Regions from separate parts of the Arthrobacter sp. 05N33_2 genome, predicted to be linked through region 3. Evidence: riboswitches for the same ligand, from Rfam matches in the RefSeq annotation. Region 3 holds a riboswitch; each other region holds the start of a gene.
What was found. Region 3 has a riboswitch for cyclic di-AMP ahead of AC1DHX_RS12010 (aggregation-promoting factor C-terminal-like domain-containing protein). Riboswitches for the same ligand answer to the same signal wherever they lie in the genome.

Region 1: another riboswitch for cyclic di-AMP. It lies ahead of AC1DHX_RS07680 (NlpC/P60 family protein); the one in region 3 lies ahead of AC1DHX_RS12010 (aggregation-promoting factor C-terminal-like domain-containing protein).
Region 2: another riboswitch for cyclic di-AMP. It lies ahead of AC1DHX_RS08930 (hypothetical protein); the one in region 3 lies ahead of AC1DHX_RS12010 (aggregation-promoting factor C-terminal-like domain-containing protein).

Annotation. Positions count from the first base shown of each region.
Region 1 covers NZ_JBFTNJ010000010.1:26,061-30,679, reverse strand. Annotated here, with positions in the region: gene AC1DHX_RS07700 (molybdopterin molybdotransferase MoeA) at 1-797, opposite strand, end outside; gene AC1DHX_RS07695 (DUF6457 domain-containing protein) at 794-1,081, opposite strand; gene mobA (molybdenum cofactor guanylyltransferase) at 1,103-1,774, opposite strand; gene AC1DHX_RS07685 (HNH endonuclease) at 1,869-2,369, opposite strand; gene AC1DHX_RS07680 (NlpC/P60 family protein) at 2,589-3,347, opposite strand; cyclic di-AMP (ydaO/yuaA leader) riboswitch at 3,643-3,812, opposite strand; gene AC1DHX_RS07675 (M23 family metallopeptidase) at 3,949-4,619, opposite strand, start outside.
Region 2 covers NZ_JBFTNJ010000013.1:41,665-46,283, forward strand. Annotated here, with positions in the region: gene AC1DHX_RS08915 (DNA alkylation repair protein) at 1-548, shown strand, start outside; gene AC1DHX_RS08920 (cation:proton antiporter) at 607-1,812, opposite strand; gene AC1DHX_RS08925 (hypothetical protein) at 1,809-2,057, opposite strand; cyclic di-AMP (ydaO/yuaA leader) riboswitch at 2,259-2,461, shown strand; gene AC1DHX_RS08930 (hypothetical protein) at 2,469-3,155, shown strand; gene AC1DHX_RS08935 (sensor histidine kinase) at 3,301-4,308, opposite strand; gene AC1DHX_RS08940 (response regulator transcription factor) at 4,301-4,619, opposite strand, start outside.
Region 3 covers NZ_JBFTNJ010000025.1:5,669-10,287, forward strand. Annotated here, with positions in the region: gene AC1DHX_RS12005 (sensor histidine kinase) at 1-997, shown strand, start outside; cyclic di-AMP (ydaO/yuaA leader) riboswitch at 1,181-1,340, shown strand; gene AC1DHX_RS12010 (aggregation-promoting factor C-terminal-like domain-containing protein) at 1,340-2,179, shown strand; gene AC1DHX_RS12015 (bifunctional glycosyltransferase family 2/GtrA family protein) at 2,340-3,773, shown strand; gene AC1DHX_RS12020 (glycosyltransferase family 39 protein) at 3,774-4,619, shown strand, end outside.

The DNA of each region.
Region 1 (4,619 bases), on a different contig from region 3:
GGAAGGGTGTCACTTCCGGCCAGCGCGGCGAGGGCCAGATGGGCCGGGTTCAGGACCGTGCCGCGCTTGATCAGTACGTCCCCGGCGGCGGCTTCCTCCCCGGCCTTCCTGATGTGGTCGCCGTTGCGCGGGTCTCCCGGCTTCGCGGTGCCGCCCAGCTTCAGGACGGGGAGGCCGTCCTCGTCGACGTCGATGATGCCGCTTTCGCTGCGCAACACTGCCTTGGCCCCGGGCGGGATGAGGCCGCCGGTGGCAATCGGGCTGGCCTGATGTGGTGCCAGACGCTGGCCGGGTTCGGCCAGGATCCAGGGGCCGCTGCCGTTGACGGCCCAGCCGTCCATGGCAGAGGAAGCGTAATGGGGCATGTCCTGCCGGGCACCGACGTCCGCCGCGAGCGTCCGGCCGAGCGCCTGCCGCAGCGGAACAGGGGCGGCCGGGATGGGAACAGCGCACTCGAACGCGAGTTGCCGGGCCTCCTGCCACGTGTGGGCCAGGTGCCTGTGCGGCTCCGCGGCAGTGTCCTCGTCCGCTCCATCCTGGTCCGCAGTGTCTTCGCCCGCGGCGCCCTGGTCCCCTGCCTCCTCGTCCGCTGCATCCTGGTCCGCAGTGTCTTCGCCCGCTGCATCCTGGTGCGCCGCGATGTGAGGGCCACCAGGGCCGTCTACGGGAGCCTCTCCACCGCCAGTTCCGACGCCATTTCCGCCGGTATCGTTGACGCCATCTTCACCGCCATCTCTGACGCCATCTCCACCTGCGGCGGTGGTGGGGCCGTTGCCGTCCGGGGCCGCAGCCGTCATGCCCCGGAAGTTTCGGCGGCTGCGTAGTCCTTGGCGAGCCGGCGGGCCACGGCCATCGCGGACTCCATGGACACGGAGTCCGTGGCCTGCCCGGAGCCTGAGGCCAGGCCGGCCGCAAAGCCGGCAATGAATGTGGTCAGCGGTGCCGCCGGGCGCACCACGGAATGGGCGGCCACGCCGGCCAGGGCGAGGACCTCATTCACGTCAATCTCAACGTCGTCCAGCTCCAGGGCCTGGAGCAGGGCACGGCACCAGTCTTCCAGTGTTTCGTCCTGGCTTTTCACCGTTTGCCTCCATGGTCGAGTTCAGCTGTGCAGAGCCGGGCCGGAGCCCGGACCGCCGTCGGGAATCCTGCCGGATACCCCCAGTGCGGACGCGTCATCCCAGGTGTCGACGTCATCCGTGGAACCCGGGGGAACGCGAACTTCCCGCACGTCCAGCCTAGCAAGAAGGGCGAACACCGACGCGTTTTCCAGCCGGTCCCGGGACGCGGCGTCCGCGACAGAACGATGTAGCACGGCCGTGCCATAAAAGCCCGCGAGCGGCTGTTTCCGGCCGTCGGCCGAGACGGCCATGACGCCGTCGGCCGCGTCCCTTTCCGGCGTGCCTGCACCGGACGCGGCCAGCGCCTCGGCCAGGGCATGGACCGCGCCTTCCGACCGGGGCATGTCACACGCCAGGACGAGGGTATAGGGCGCGGCTACTGCGTGCCGGCTCGCGTGATCGGCGGCCAGGGCGGCCAGCCCCGCCGCGATGGCTGCGGCCGGACCCGCGAAGGGCGGCTCTTCCCGGCAGGTCAGGACGCCGCCGGGCAGGCCCCCGGGGTCGGGGCCCACGACGACGGTGCGCCCCGCCGCGCCGGCGGCCCGCAGTGACCGCTCCAGGAGGGTGGCGCCGTCGTAGACCAGCCCGGATTTGGGCACGCCGCCGAGGCGTGAGGACCGCCCCCCGGCGAGAATGATGGCATCGAACTCCATCGTTTCAGCCTAGCGCGGCGCCAGCGGCGACCGAACAAGCCGTCACGTGCGCCGGCAGCGTCTTCACCGGCTGATCAATCAGCAAGGGGGCAGATCAGGCAGCCGATTCAGGCAGCAGGAACGGATCCCAGGCCGGCGTCGGCTTCTCGAGTTCCTTGATCTGCCAGATGGCACCCTTTGGCGGGCCCGGAACAAAACCGATCTTCCAGCCCATCTCCGCCGGCGTATGGTCGCTCTTGGCGTTGTTGCACCGCAGGCACGCCGCCACCAGATTCTCCCAGGAGTCGGCCCCGCCCCGCGATTTGGGCTGGATGTGGTCGATGGTGTGGGCAGCCTTGCCGCAGTACGCGCAGCGGTGGGCATCCCGGCGCAGCACGCCGCGGCGGCTCACCGCAGTCATCGTGTTGTACCTGGGCCGGATGTAGCGGTTCAGCAGGATCACGGACGGGCGGCCCAAAATGTCCTGGGGGCCGACCACGGGGTCGTCCCCTTCGGCCACCACGCTGGCCTTTCCGGTCAGGACAAGGACGAGCGCCCGGCGGAAGGTGATGACCGCCAGCGGTTCATATCCAGCATTCAGAACGAGAGTGCGCATCCGCATACCTCTTCACGGCCGCACCCGCCAGCGGCACGAGGGCCGGCTGCCCTCTGCATGGTCGGGCTATGGATCGACAACACAAGAGTAAACACTCAAGTGCCGGATCACCGAATATTTTTTCACCGGTGCGGTCCCGGGCGCGGAAAGTTCACTGCACGGCAACGCAAAAGACCCCCGCCTGCAGGCGGGGGTCTTTCGGAATGCTGGGGTTCGTGCTTAGGCGCCGACGCGGATGAAGACCGGGCCGGAGCCGACGTTGACGCTGTACAGCGCGGTGGTGCCGCCGTTCCAGCCGCCGTGCACTGCCATGCCGTTGCCGACGTAGACCGCGATGTGAGCCATGCCCACGCCGCCGTTCTGGTAGTAAGCGAGGTCGCCCGGGCGTGCCTCGGCGGCGCTCACGGTGCGGCCCAGGGACAGGTAACCTGCCGGCCAGCCGTGGTAGTGGATGCCTGCCGCGGCCAGGGCGTTGGTGGCGAGGGCGGTGCAGTCCTGCGCCACGCCGATCTGTGCGTAGGCAGCGGCGGCGATGGTCGCGCCTGCGCCGCTTCCGATGCCAGCGGGGGCCTGGGCAGCGACGCCGCCGCTGACGCCAACCTCGGTGCCGCCGGCGCGGGTGGCCGTGGCGTCCTGGACCTTGACAACGGGCTTGGGAGCCTCGACAACGGGAGCCGGCGTGGTGGTCACGGCGGGCTTCTCGTAGGAGATCGCGATGGTGGAAGCGGCCGAGATGGTGGCCGGAGCTGCGGACTGGACTTCCAGGGCCGAAGCGGAGGTGGATTCGCGCTGAACATTGGTTTCAGCAGCGTTGGCTGCGATTCCGCTGGTCAGGACCAGACCGGAAGCTGCGGCGATGACCGCAGCCTGACGGCCCACGCCGCCGGCGTTGTCGCCGACAGCCTTAGCAATAACAGCCAGCGAGTTGGTCTTGGTGACCTCGGCGCGGTGCCGTGCAACGTTTGCACGAGTAGTCATTAAGTTCTCTCTTTCGTGATCCTTGGACCGCGCGCTTTCGGGCGCGGACTGAGGACGCTCCGGCATCTTGGGGGTACGCCGGATCGCCCCGAAATGGGTTACTTAGCGAAGGGTGTACTGCGAAGACGCGCCAAAAGCGGAAACTGCATGCTGTCCGGGCTCGCTAGAGATTGAGCCTGCGGAACGTGATCCAATCCGGGCGCCGGCAAGGGCGGCACGTGATGTGGATTCCAGCGGGCTCGACAGAGCCTCGCCGGTGCGCATGCGCGCAGAATTGTGGCGTGAAGACACGAAAGTAGCCTCTCCCAATGCCTACGAGGTGAGCTGTCGGATTCGGATGGGAGTCACCCGGCCGCGCTGCTTCCTGGGAAGCTTTGCGACTTAACCCCAAGGCCTTCTTTCGAAGGCCAAAATTGGTTCCCCCGCCCCTGCCAGACGATGTAATGCGAACGGACCTTGAGCGGTGGCAGAGCTAGGCAATCCACTCAAGAGCGCCAACTTCGGAAAAGTTGGCGTGCTTCAAACCCTACAGCAGTCCGGATCCAATGTCACATTCAGATCACGGCGTGTCACAGGAAGTTGAGAGCAGCCCATCGTCTTTTTAGAGCCAGCCGAGCGGGTCAACGACATCGCCGTTGACCATCACTTCAAAGTGGAGGTGGCAGCCCGTGGAGGCGCCGGTGGTTCCGCTCATGGCGACGACGTCACCGCGGGAAACCTTCTGGCCGACCTTGGCCGAGGCCGAGGACAGGTGGTTGTACGTGGTCTCCAGGCCGTTGCCGTGATCGATGACCACGCGGTTCCCCCCGCCGAAGGGATGCCAGCCGTTGAAGGTCACGGTGCCGCTGGCGGCCGCGTGGACCGCCGTGCCGCACTGGGCGGCGAAATCCTGGCCGCGGTGGAACTCCCCCGCGCCCCCGGTAATGGGGCTGACACGGTAGCCGAAGGGCGAGGCCGTGACCAGCTGGTCGAGCGGCGCACCCAGGGTGCCGGCCGATGCCGCGCGGGTGATGGTTCCCACAGATTGGGCGCTCAGCAGCTGCTTGAGTTTCCCGTCCGGATCGCCCTTCGTGGTGACGGCCGTGCGGTTGAAGTCGACTTTGGCGGCGGCAGCAGCGGTGACATCCGGCTGCACGGCAGCGGAGAGTGCGCCGGACCCGCCCGGATTCGAAGCCATCACCGGGCTCGTGACGGGGACCGTCACGGTCAGAACCAGACCAGTTGCGGCCAGGGCGATCCCGGCCTTCTGCCCGACCCCGCTGGCCGCGGCAA
Region 2 (4,619 bases), on a different contig from region 3:
ATGCCGGCCGCCGCTATCCCGGGCTGTCCCGCGATGAGGTCACTGCGCTGAGTTCCGAACTGTGGGGCTCCGCCCTCGGAGGCTCCGGACGGGGGGCCGCGCCGGTTTTCGAGCGCCGGCTGGCCGCCGTGGTCCTGCTGCAGGCCAACGTGAAGCTCCTGACCAACTCCGACCTCACCCGGCTGGAGGGCTTCATCCGGCAGGCGCGGGTGCGGGACCTTGTGGATCCGCTCGCCGTCGACGTCGTCGGGCCCCTGGTGGACGGACTCGATGTTCTGGCCAGGGTGCGGGCCGACAGCGTGCTGGACCGGTGGGTGCGCGAGCCCGATGCCTGGCTGCGCCGGGCCGCGCTTCTCTCGCCGTTGCTGGCGCTGCGCGCGGGCGCGGGGGACTGGGACAGGTTCCTCCGGCACGCCAACGCGGTGCTCGGCGAGCCGGGCGGGACGTTCGACGCCGACGGCACAGCTGTCCGGGATGCCGTCTCCCGGGTCCTGGCAGAGATGGCAAAGTGGAGGCCGGAGCTGCAATTCACGTCCATTGGAGAATGACCCTCCGAAATTTCGCCGCCGGCTCGGCTTTGGCCCAGGCATTTAGACATCCGGACTGTCAGGCCTTCGGACCCCCCGGATCGCCCTGCCCAACGGCGCTGCCGGAATTTCCGGACTTGCCGCCGGCATTTGCCGGGACCGCGAAAGTCCTCGCCGCCCGTGACCCGGCGCCGGCGCCCGCGGCTATGGTGACCAGCGCTCCCACCAGCAGGGCCGCGGCCTCGCCCGGGAGCAGGACCTGAAGCTGCGTGCCGATGCTCGCCGCAGCCACCGGTACGCCAAGCTGGGCCGCCGACAACACCCCCAGCGACAGTGGGAGTCCCAGGAAAGCCAGGTCGGCGTGGGCCAGCAGGGCCCCGGCCCCCAGCAACAGGCCGAGGGCCATCATGTCCGGGTGCCCGGCCAGGTCCCTTAGCGTCAGCGATGCACCCAGCCACACGAAGAAGAGCGGACCCAGGAAGCCGTCGCTGAGCGCGAACAGTTGCCGGGCCAGCCGCCGCGGTTCGCCGACCGCAGCCATCACCAGGCCGAAAGAAAAGCCTGCCATCATCACAGACACATTGCTCCATGTCGCGACACCGGCCAGGGTGAAGAGCACGGCCAGCTGGATCCGTAGCTCCAGGGCAAACTTGCGGCTTTCCGAGAGCCGGTGCACGCGCCGGCGGATTCCCTGGCGCTCCAGCCAGCGCAAGCCGACAAAGAGCACTACCGCGCACCCGGTCACCGCGAGGACACCCAACGCCGCCTGGACTGCGTGGGGCGGATCCACCAGGAGCGGCAACGCCACAATGCAGGCTGTGTCGGCTATTGCCACCTGCGCTGTCATAGCGACGACATCTGGCCCGCCGAGGCGCAGGGAATCGACGATTGGAAGCACCAGGGCGGCCGACGAGGAGGCCAGCAGCACGACGTAGAGGGGAGCATGTCCAGTCCCGAACAGCAGTCCGATGCCGGTTCCGATCACCACCGCTGCCGCTGCGGCCACCATCGCCCGGCGGGAGCCTTTGCCGAGGGCGCCACGGATGTGCGGATCCCGCACGGGAACGTGGGTGCCTGCCACGAACATCATCAGCGCAAACCCGATATTGGCCAGCAGGGTGAACGTCGGGTCCGCGGGGTCCACCAGGGCCAGGCCTGAGCGCCCGATCGCGATGCCGGCCAGCAGCTCACCCAGCATGACAGGCAAGTGCCAGCGCGCCGGCAGGGCCAGCAGGGGTCCAGCCAAGGCGATGACGGCGATCAGCGCCAGCGACAGGAAGGTCACGGTTCGCGGCGGCCGGCCGGCGCCGGGCCTGACCGCCGTTCCACCACCGCATAGGCCTTGCCGTCCAGGAAAGCCCAGTCGTTGACAACCATGTACCCGAGCGCGTCCACCCGGTCATTGAGGATGTGCTCGTCGAAACCCCCGTCGCGCGGTTCCGCGTCCCATGTGCTCACGTGGACGTCCCCGCCGTCGAGGATCAGCAGCTCGGTGTTGACGTCGAAATCCTCTTGGGGCTGAGTGCTCAACTGGCAGATGGCGACACAATGGCTGTTCATTTTCGGGCCTCCGCTTCCGGTGGTGCTGATGGCATCATCCTATGTTCGGAAACGGCGCCGCCCTATGGGCAAATTGCGGCCCGGCATCACGGCTCCGTTACCTGAATGTGACTTTCGGGTGCGGTTCGCGCTACGGTTGATGAGTGCCTGTTGTCTCCGATACGGGCGCTCCCCAGCCGATTGCCTAACTCTGCCGCGGCCCGGGGGTAACTCGCATCAACGTCCGGCAGAGACGGGGAAACCACTTTTGATCTGCTGATATGCAGGTCTTGGGGTGAAGCCGCACAGTGCCCGCAACGACGGGCCCGGGAGTGCGGCCGGGTGCCTCCCATCCGAATCCGACAGCTCACCTCGCAGGCATTGGGAGAGGCTACATTTTTCATGACTTCAGTCAATACTTTTGCGCGCCATGCCGCCGTCCTCGCCGCCGCATCCGGCCTGGTCCTGACCAGCGGAATGGCCGCCAACGCCGCCACCGCCCCCGTGCAGCGTGACTCTGCTCCGGCGTCGAACGTCGACGTCACCGGACAGGTCAGTGCCCCCGTCAGCGCCGATTCAAGCGTCAAGATCAGCTTCGAGCGCCCCGCAGTGGATTCTGTTGCCGCGCCGGTCATCGAACAGCCCGTCGCACCGGCTCCGGCTCCCGCTGCAGCCCCGGCGGCAGCGCCCAAGGCTCCGGCCAAGCCGGTCATCCAGGTGCAGGCCGCTCCGGCAGCAGCTCCGGCAGCAGCGCCGGCCGCGGCGCCCGCGGGCGGACGCAACGCCATCATGCTCTCGGCCGCCTACAGCCAGGTGGGCATCACCCAGGACTGCACCGCCATGGTGGAAAAGGCCCTTGGCGCCGCGGGTAAGCCCGTTGGCGACATCGGTCCCCGCGCGTTCCTTGGCCTTGGAACCGTTGTGGCGACGCCGCAGCCCGGTGACATGGTGGTCCAGTCCGGCCACGTCGGCATCTACGCCGGCAACGGCCAGGTGGTCAGTGGCGGCATGAACGGCAAGAACCAGACCATGGTCCACCCGCTGTCCTGGCTCACCGCGACCGGCGGCGTGACGTTCGTCCGCGCCTAAGCCGCACGGCCCCGACCCGGGGCCAGACAGTCCGGAAAGACCGGCGCTCGAGTTCCCTTGGGGGCAACTCGACCGCCGGTCTTTCCTGTCTCCGCATTCGGGAGTCCGGGATCCCGATGGCATATCTTTCCCCGGCGGATGGACCTCAGGGATTCCCGCTGCCCATGAGCGGAAGCGTCAACTTCATGACGGTTCCCTCGTCGCCCGTCGCGGCCACCTCGACGGTGCCCCCGGCCGCGACAGCAATCTCCCGGACCAGGGCCAGGCCGATGCCAAAGCTCCGCTGTCCCTGTGAGGTGCCGGTGCCGGCCGTCCGCACGAACCGGTCAAAGATCCGGGCCTGATCGACGCCGGTGATTCCGGTCCCGGAGTCCGCCACCGTGATCACGGCGCGCTTCTGCTCGATTGAGGTCGTGATGGACACGCGGCCGCCCGGAGGCGTGTGGGCCAGCGCGTTGTCCGCCAGGGCCAGCACGGCACGCCGCAGCGCATTCTTCTCGATCCGGGCCAGCGGCCGGGCATCGGCGGAGAATTCCAGACGCACCTGGCGCTGCTCTGCCACCTGCTGGAGGCTGCCGGCGACGCTGGCGGCAGCCTCGGCGAGGTCGGCAGGGGGCGCGGAACGGTCCGGGGCCTCCGCGGTTGCCGCGAGGAGCAGTTCGTTGACAATCCCTGTCAGCGTCGCGGCGTCCTCCCGGATCCGGGCCAGGTCGTGGCTTTGCCTGGAGCCGGGCACAGTGTTGCGCTGGGCCAGCTGGATCCTGGTGTCCAGGATGGTCAATGGCGTGCGCAATTCGTGGCTGGCGTCCTGGACAAAACGCCGCTCCCTTGCCAGGGCATCACTGAGGGGACGAATCGCGCTGCGCGCACTGAGCCACCCGACGATTCCGGCCAGCAGGATTCCCGCCACCCCGGCGATGATCATGGCTTCGAGGACGTCCTTGGAATCCAGGTAGGTGTAGGCCGTCCCGGCCGCCGCCGAGCCCGGCACTTCAGGATGGGCCAGTTGGTTCGTGAGGTACAGCGCCGTGGCGGCGAGCAGCCCGAGAACCATGACCGCGCACGCAGCACTGATCCGCACCGCGACCTTGAGGGAAGCCTTGCGCAGGATGGAGTGGTCCGGATTTCCGCCGGCCGGCCGGCCGTCACTCATGGGCTTCGCCGATCTGGTATCCGAGGCCGTGCACCGTGCGGATCACTGCTTTGGAGATCTTCCGGCGCAGGTGATGAACATAGGTATCGATCACGCCGGGCTGTTCCGAGGCGTGGAAGCACGCCGCGAGGAGCTCATCCCGGGTGAAGACGCGGTCCGGTTCCGCGGCCAGGGCAGCCAGCAGCTGGCCTTCCTTTGCGGTCAGTGACACCGTTTGCCCGTAGACGGAACGGACGGAGCGCTGCGTTGGATCCAGTTCCCAGTCCCCGATCGCCACCGGTGCCGGGGCCGGGGGAGTGAAAGTCCGCGTC
Region 3 (4,619 bases):
CGAGGTTGCCACCAAGGTCTCCCGTCTCCCGCTGGACGCCGGCGAGGTGGCGCTCGGGGTCCGCGTCCCGACGTCGGCGGCCCATCCCGGAACGGAAGTGGGCAGCGTGGGCTACGCGCTGAACAAGATGCTGGACAACGTCTCCAACGCTCTCGAGGCGCGGCAGGAGAGCGAGATGAAGGTCCGGCAGTTCGTCGCCGACGCCTCGCACGAACTCCGCACCCCGCTGACGGCCATTCGCGGCTACACGGAGCTGATGCGGATGACCGAGCATTTCACCCCCGACGGCGAGAGGTCCCTCGCCCGTGTGCAAAGCCAGTCCGAGCGGATGACCACGCTCGTGGAGGACCTGCTGCTGCTGGCGCGCCTGGACGAGGGACAGCCGCTCAAAATCTCCGACGTCGACCTCACCCAGCTGGCCATCGAGACGGTCAGCGATGAGAAAGTCATGGCCCCGGACCGCATCTGGCAGCTGGAACTTCCGGACGAGCCCGTGGTGGTGCGCGGTGATGCGACCCAGCTTCACCAGGTCCTCGCCAACCTGCTGTCCAATGCGCGCAAGCACACGGAACCCGGGACCAAGGTGGTCACGGGCGTTATGCGCTCGGCTGACGGCAGTGCCGTGGTCACCGTGACAGACAATGGCAGCGGCATCGCCCCGGAATTTATCGGCCGGGTCTTCGCCCGCTTCACCCGGGCCGACGCCTCGCGCACCAATCCGGCGTCGAACCCCGCAGCTGTCCCCGCCGATTCTGCCGTCGCGACGGCGAGGGTCGGGTCCGGGGCTCCCGCACGCTCGTCCTCCGGCGCTGTTTCCGGCAGCCGCGGAGGTCACGGCACGGCGACCGCCGCGCCGACGTCCGAGGGCACCAGCGGGTTGGGCCTGTCCATTGTCCAGTCGATCGTGGAGGCCCACGGAGGAACAGTCGAGGTCACGTCCCGGCCGGGCCGCACGGAGTTCGCCGTGCGGCTGCCCGCCTCGCCGCCGCCGGCGTAACCGGAACGGCCGCCGCCGGCGCAAACGGCCCGGACGGTCGACCGGCGAGCCCGGCGCAACCCGACACCCCGGCACTGTGACTCCTGTTACCAAAATGTGACTTAAGCGACCGGGTCCTGTAGCGTCGTTAGCGTGCGCCGCCATCGGTGCCGCATATCCGGACGGACGCCAAACTCTGCCGCTTCCCGGATTCCGCTGGACCAGGCAGAGGCGGGGGACCCAGAGTTCCCGGGCAATCTGCTTTCATGCGCCCTCGGGGTGAAGCCGACACGTGATGTTCCGTGCGGCCGGATGACCTCATCCGAACCCGACAGCTAACTCCGCCGGCGTTGAGAGGCCACCATGACTGAATTCCAGGTACAAACACGCCCTGTCGGCGGTTCGCATTCCCGCTCAGCTGGCGCAGCCAAGTCGCGCCACCGCGCCGAACCGGTCAAGCAGGCATCCGCCCTGTCGCGGTTCGCCGCCGGGCTCGGTGTAACCGGCCGCCGTGCCGCCGTCGTCACCGCCGCGTGCGCGCTGCTGCTGGGTGGCGGCGCCGCGAGCCAGGCGGCAGAGCCGGGCGCCCACACGGCGAACGTTGCGAGCCAGACGGCCACGATGGCTGACCCGCTGGCCAAGCTCAACTTCGAGCGGGTCCAGGTGGCTGGGCCGACCGCTGCCACGGAAAAGAACGTGGCTCCCCAGATCTCGGAGGTTGAGGCAACCGAAGCGCTGATCCACGCGCCCGCTGCTGCCGCACCGGCAGCTGCGGCAGCACCTGCTCCGGCCCCCGCGGCAGCCCCCGCACCTGCTCCGGCTCCCGCGGCAGCCCCCGCTCCGGCACCGGCAGCCGCTCCGGCACCGGCACCGGCAGCCGCGCCGGTCGCAGTCGACGACCCCGCCGGCGCGCAGGCCTACGCCGCGTCCCAGCTGGGAAGCTATGGCTGGGCACCCGGCCAGATGCAGTGCCTGCACAAGCTGTGGACCAAGGAATCCGACTGGAAGACCACCGCCACGAACGCCAGCAGCGGCGCCTACGGCGTGGTCCAGTCCCTGCCCGCCTCGAAGATGGCGAGCGCCGGCGCCGATTACATGACCAACTACCGGACCCAGATCAACTGGGGCCTGAACTACGTCAAGTCGCGCTACGGTTCCCCCTGCGGTGCCCTGAACTTCCACTACGCACACAACTGGTACTAAACCGGCACTAGCCGCCCCCGCCCTGGAGGCCCCGGATCCGCATGGATCCGGGGCCTCCTTGCGTCTGCACTGCGGAACCGGCCCCGGCGGCCCGGACTTCCACAGCCCCCGCACAGCTTGACCCTAAAGCCCTCATATGGGCCGCCGGGAAAGTTGAGCCATGACATTCACAGACCAGGCCACAGGAACCCTGCCCCGCTCCACGGCGACGCCGGCCGGCCCGGCGGCCCCAGGGGCACCCTCGGGGCTTGCGCTGGCCGACGCACCCGTCCCGGGCCCGATCGCCGGGGCCCTGACCGGCCCCGGCGGCCGGCGCACGGCCATTGATACGCGCGCCAGCACGCCCCTGCTGGACGTCACCATCCCGGTCTTTAACGAGGAACGGGACCTCGAGGCCTGCCTGCGCCGGCTCCACGCGTACCTGCTCGGCGCCTTCCCGCATTCCTTCCGGATCACCGTGGCGGACAACGCCAGCACCGACGGAACGCTCAAGGCCGCGGAACGGGTAGCCCGCGAGCTGCGCGAAGTGACGGTGGTCCATATGGCAGAAAAGGGCCGCGGAAACGCACTCCGCAAGGTGTGGCTGGCCTCGCCGTCGCCGGTCCTGGCGTACATGGATGTGGATCTTTCCACTGATCTGGCGGCCCTCGGCCCGCTCCTTGCCCCGCTCATTTCCGGGCACTCCGACCTGGCGATCGGGACACGGCTGACCCGCAACTCCCGCGTGGTCCGCGGACCCAAACGGGAATTCATCTCGCGCAGCTACAACTTCCTGCTCCAGGCCCTCATGGGCGCCCACTTCAGTGACGCGCAGTGCGGCTTCAAGGCGATCCGGGCGGACGTGGCCCGGCAACTGCTTCCCCACACGCTGGACAACGCCTGGTTCTTCGACACCGAGCTGCTGGTTCTGGCAGAAAAGTGCGGCCTGCGCGTCCACGAAGTCCCGGTGGACTGGACCGACGACCCGGATTCCAGCGTGGACATCGTCCAGACGGCCCTCGCGGACTTGCGCGGCATGGCACGGTTGAGCCGGGACCTGGTCTCGGGCCGGATCCCAGTTCCCGACCTGCGCGCGGCCCTGGCCCGCGGACCGCTGCCGGCCGCCTCGCGGGCACAGGAACAAAGCCCCGGCGGAAGCCTCTTCGGACAGTTCGTCCGCTTCGGCAGCATCGGGGTGGCCTCCACCCTGGCCTACCTGGCGATTTTCCTGCTCTGCCGCGGGTTCATGGACCCGCAGCTGGCAAACTTCCTCGCCTTGCTCACCACCGCCGTGGCCAACACTGCGGCCAACCGGCGCTTCACGTTCGGCATCCAGGGCGGCAGCCAGGCGGCTCGCCACCATTTTGAGGGGCTGCTGGTCTTCGGCATCGGGCTGGCCCTGACCTCGGGCGCACTCGCCCTCGTTCACGCCGCGTCGGGAGCGGCCCCGGACCGCTGGCTTGAACTGCTCACGGTCACCGCCGCCAACCTGGCCGCCACGGCCGTGAAGTTCCTGCTCTTCCGGCTGGTGGTCTTCCGCCACAGGCCCGCCGCTGCCGTTCCGGCGCCCGGTGCCCCCGATCATTCCCTCCCCCGCACAGAAAAGGCCAAGTAAATGACGGCAACCATCAGTCCCACCGCCGGAGCCCAGGGCGGTTCCCCGGCCGGCAGGCCGCCGGCCGCCGAGGAACAGCCGCACCCGGTTCCCGGAGACGGCGGGACGGCGCCCCATCTGCCCGCGTCCCCGGCGCCGGCCGCCCAAGGCCGCCGGGACCGGCTGCTGTTCGGACCGCAACCCCGCTGGGTGCGGCCCTCGGCAGCGCTGCTCCTGGTGGTCACCGCGGCGTTGTACCTGTGGAATCTGGAGGCCACCGGCTACGCCAACTCCTTCTATGCCGCGGCGATCCAGGCCGGGACCAAAGACTGGACCGCGCTGCTCTTCGGCTCCCTCGACGCCGGCAATGCCATCACGGTGGACAAGCCCCCGGCCGCACTCTGGATTCCCGCCCTCGCGGGACGGATCTTTGGTTTCTCGGCCCTGAGCATGCTCATTCCCCAGGCGCTCATGGGAGTGGCCGCTGTCGGGCTTCTCTACCTGACCATCAAGCGGGTGTCCGGGCCGGCCGCGGGCCTGCTCGCCGGCGGCGCCCTGGCGCTGACCCCGGTGGCCGCCCTCATGTTCCGGTTCAACAACCCGGACGCGATGCTCACCCTGTGCCTGGTGCTGGCGGCCTACCTCACCACCCGCGCCATCGAGAAGGCCGGCTGGAAGTGGCTCGCCGCGGCCGGCGCGGTCATCGGCCTGGCGTTCCTGAGCAAGATGCTGCAGGGCTTCCTGATCGTTCCCGGGCTGGCCCTGGCCTACCTGTGGGCGGCGCCCACCACCCTCGGCCGCCGGCTCCTGCACCTGCTGGCGGCCGCCGCCGGGATCGCCGTCGTGGCCGGAAGCTACGTTCTGCTG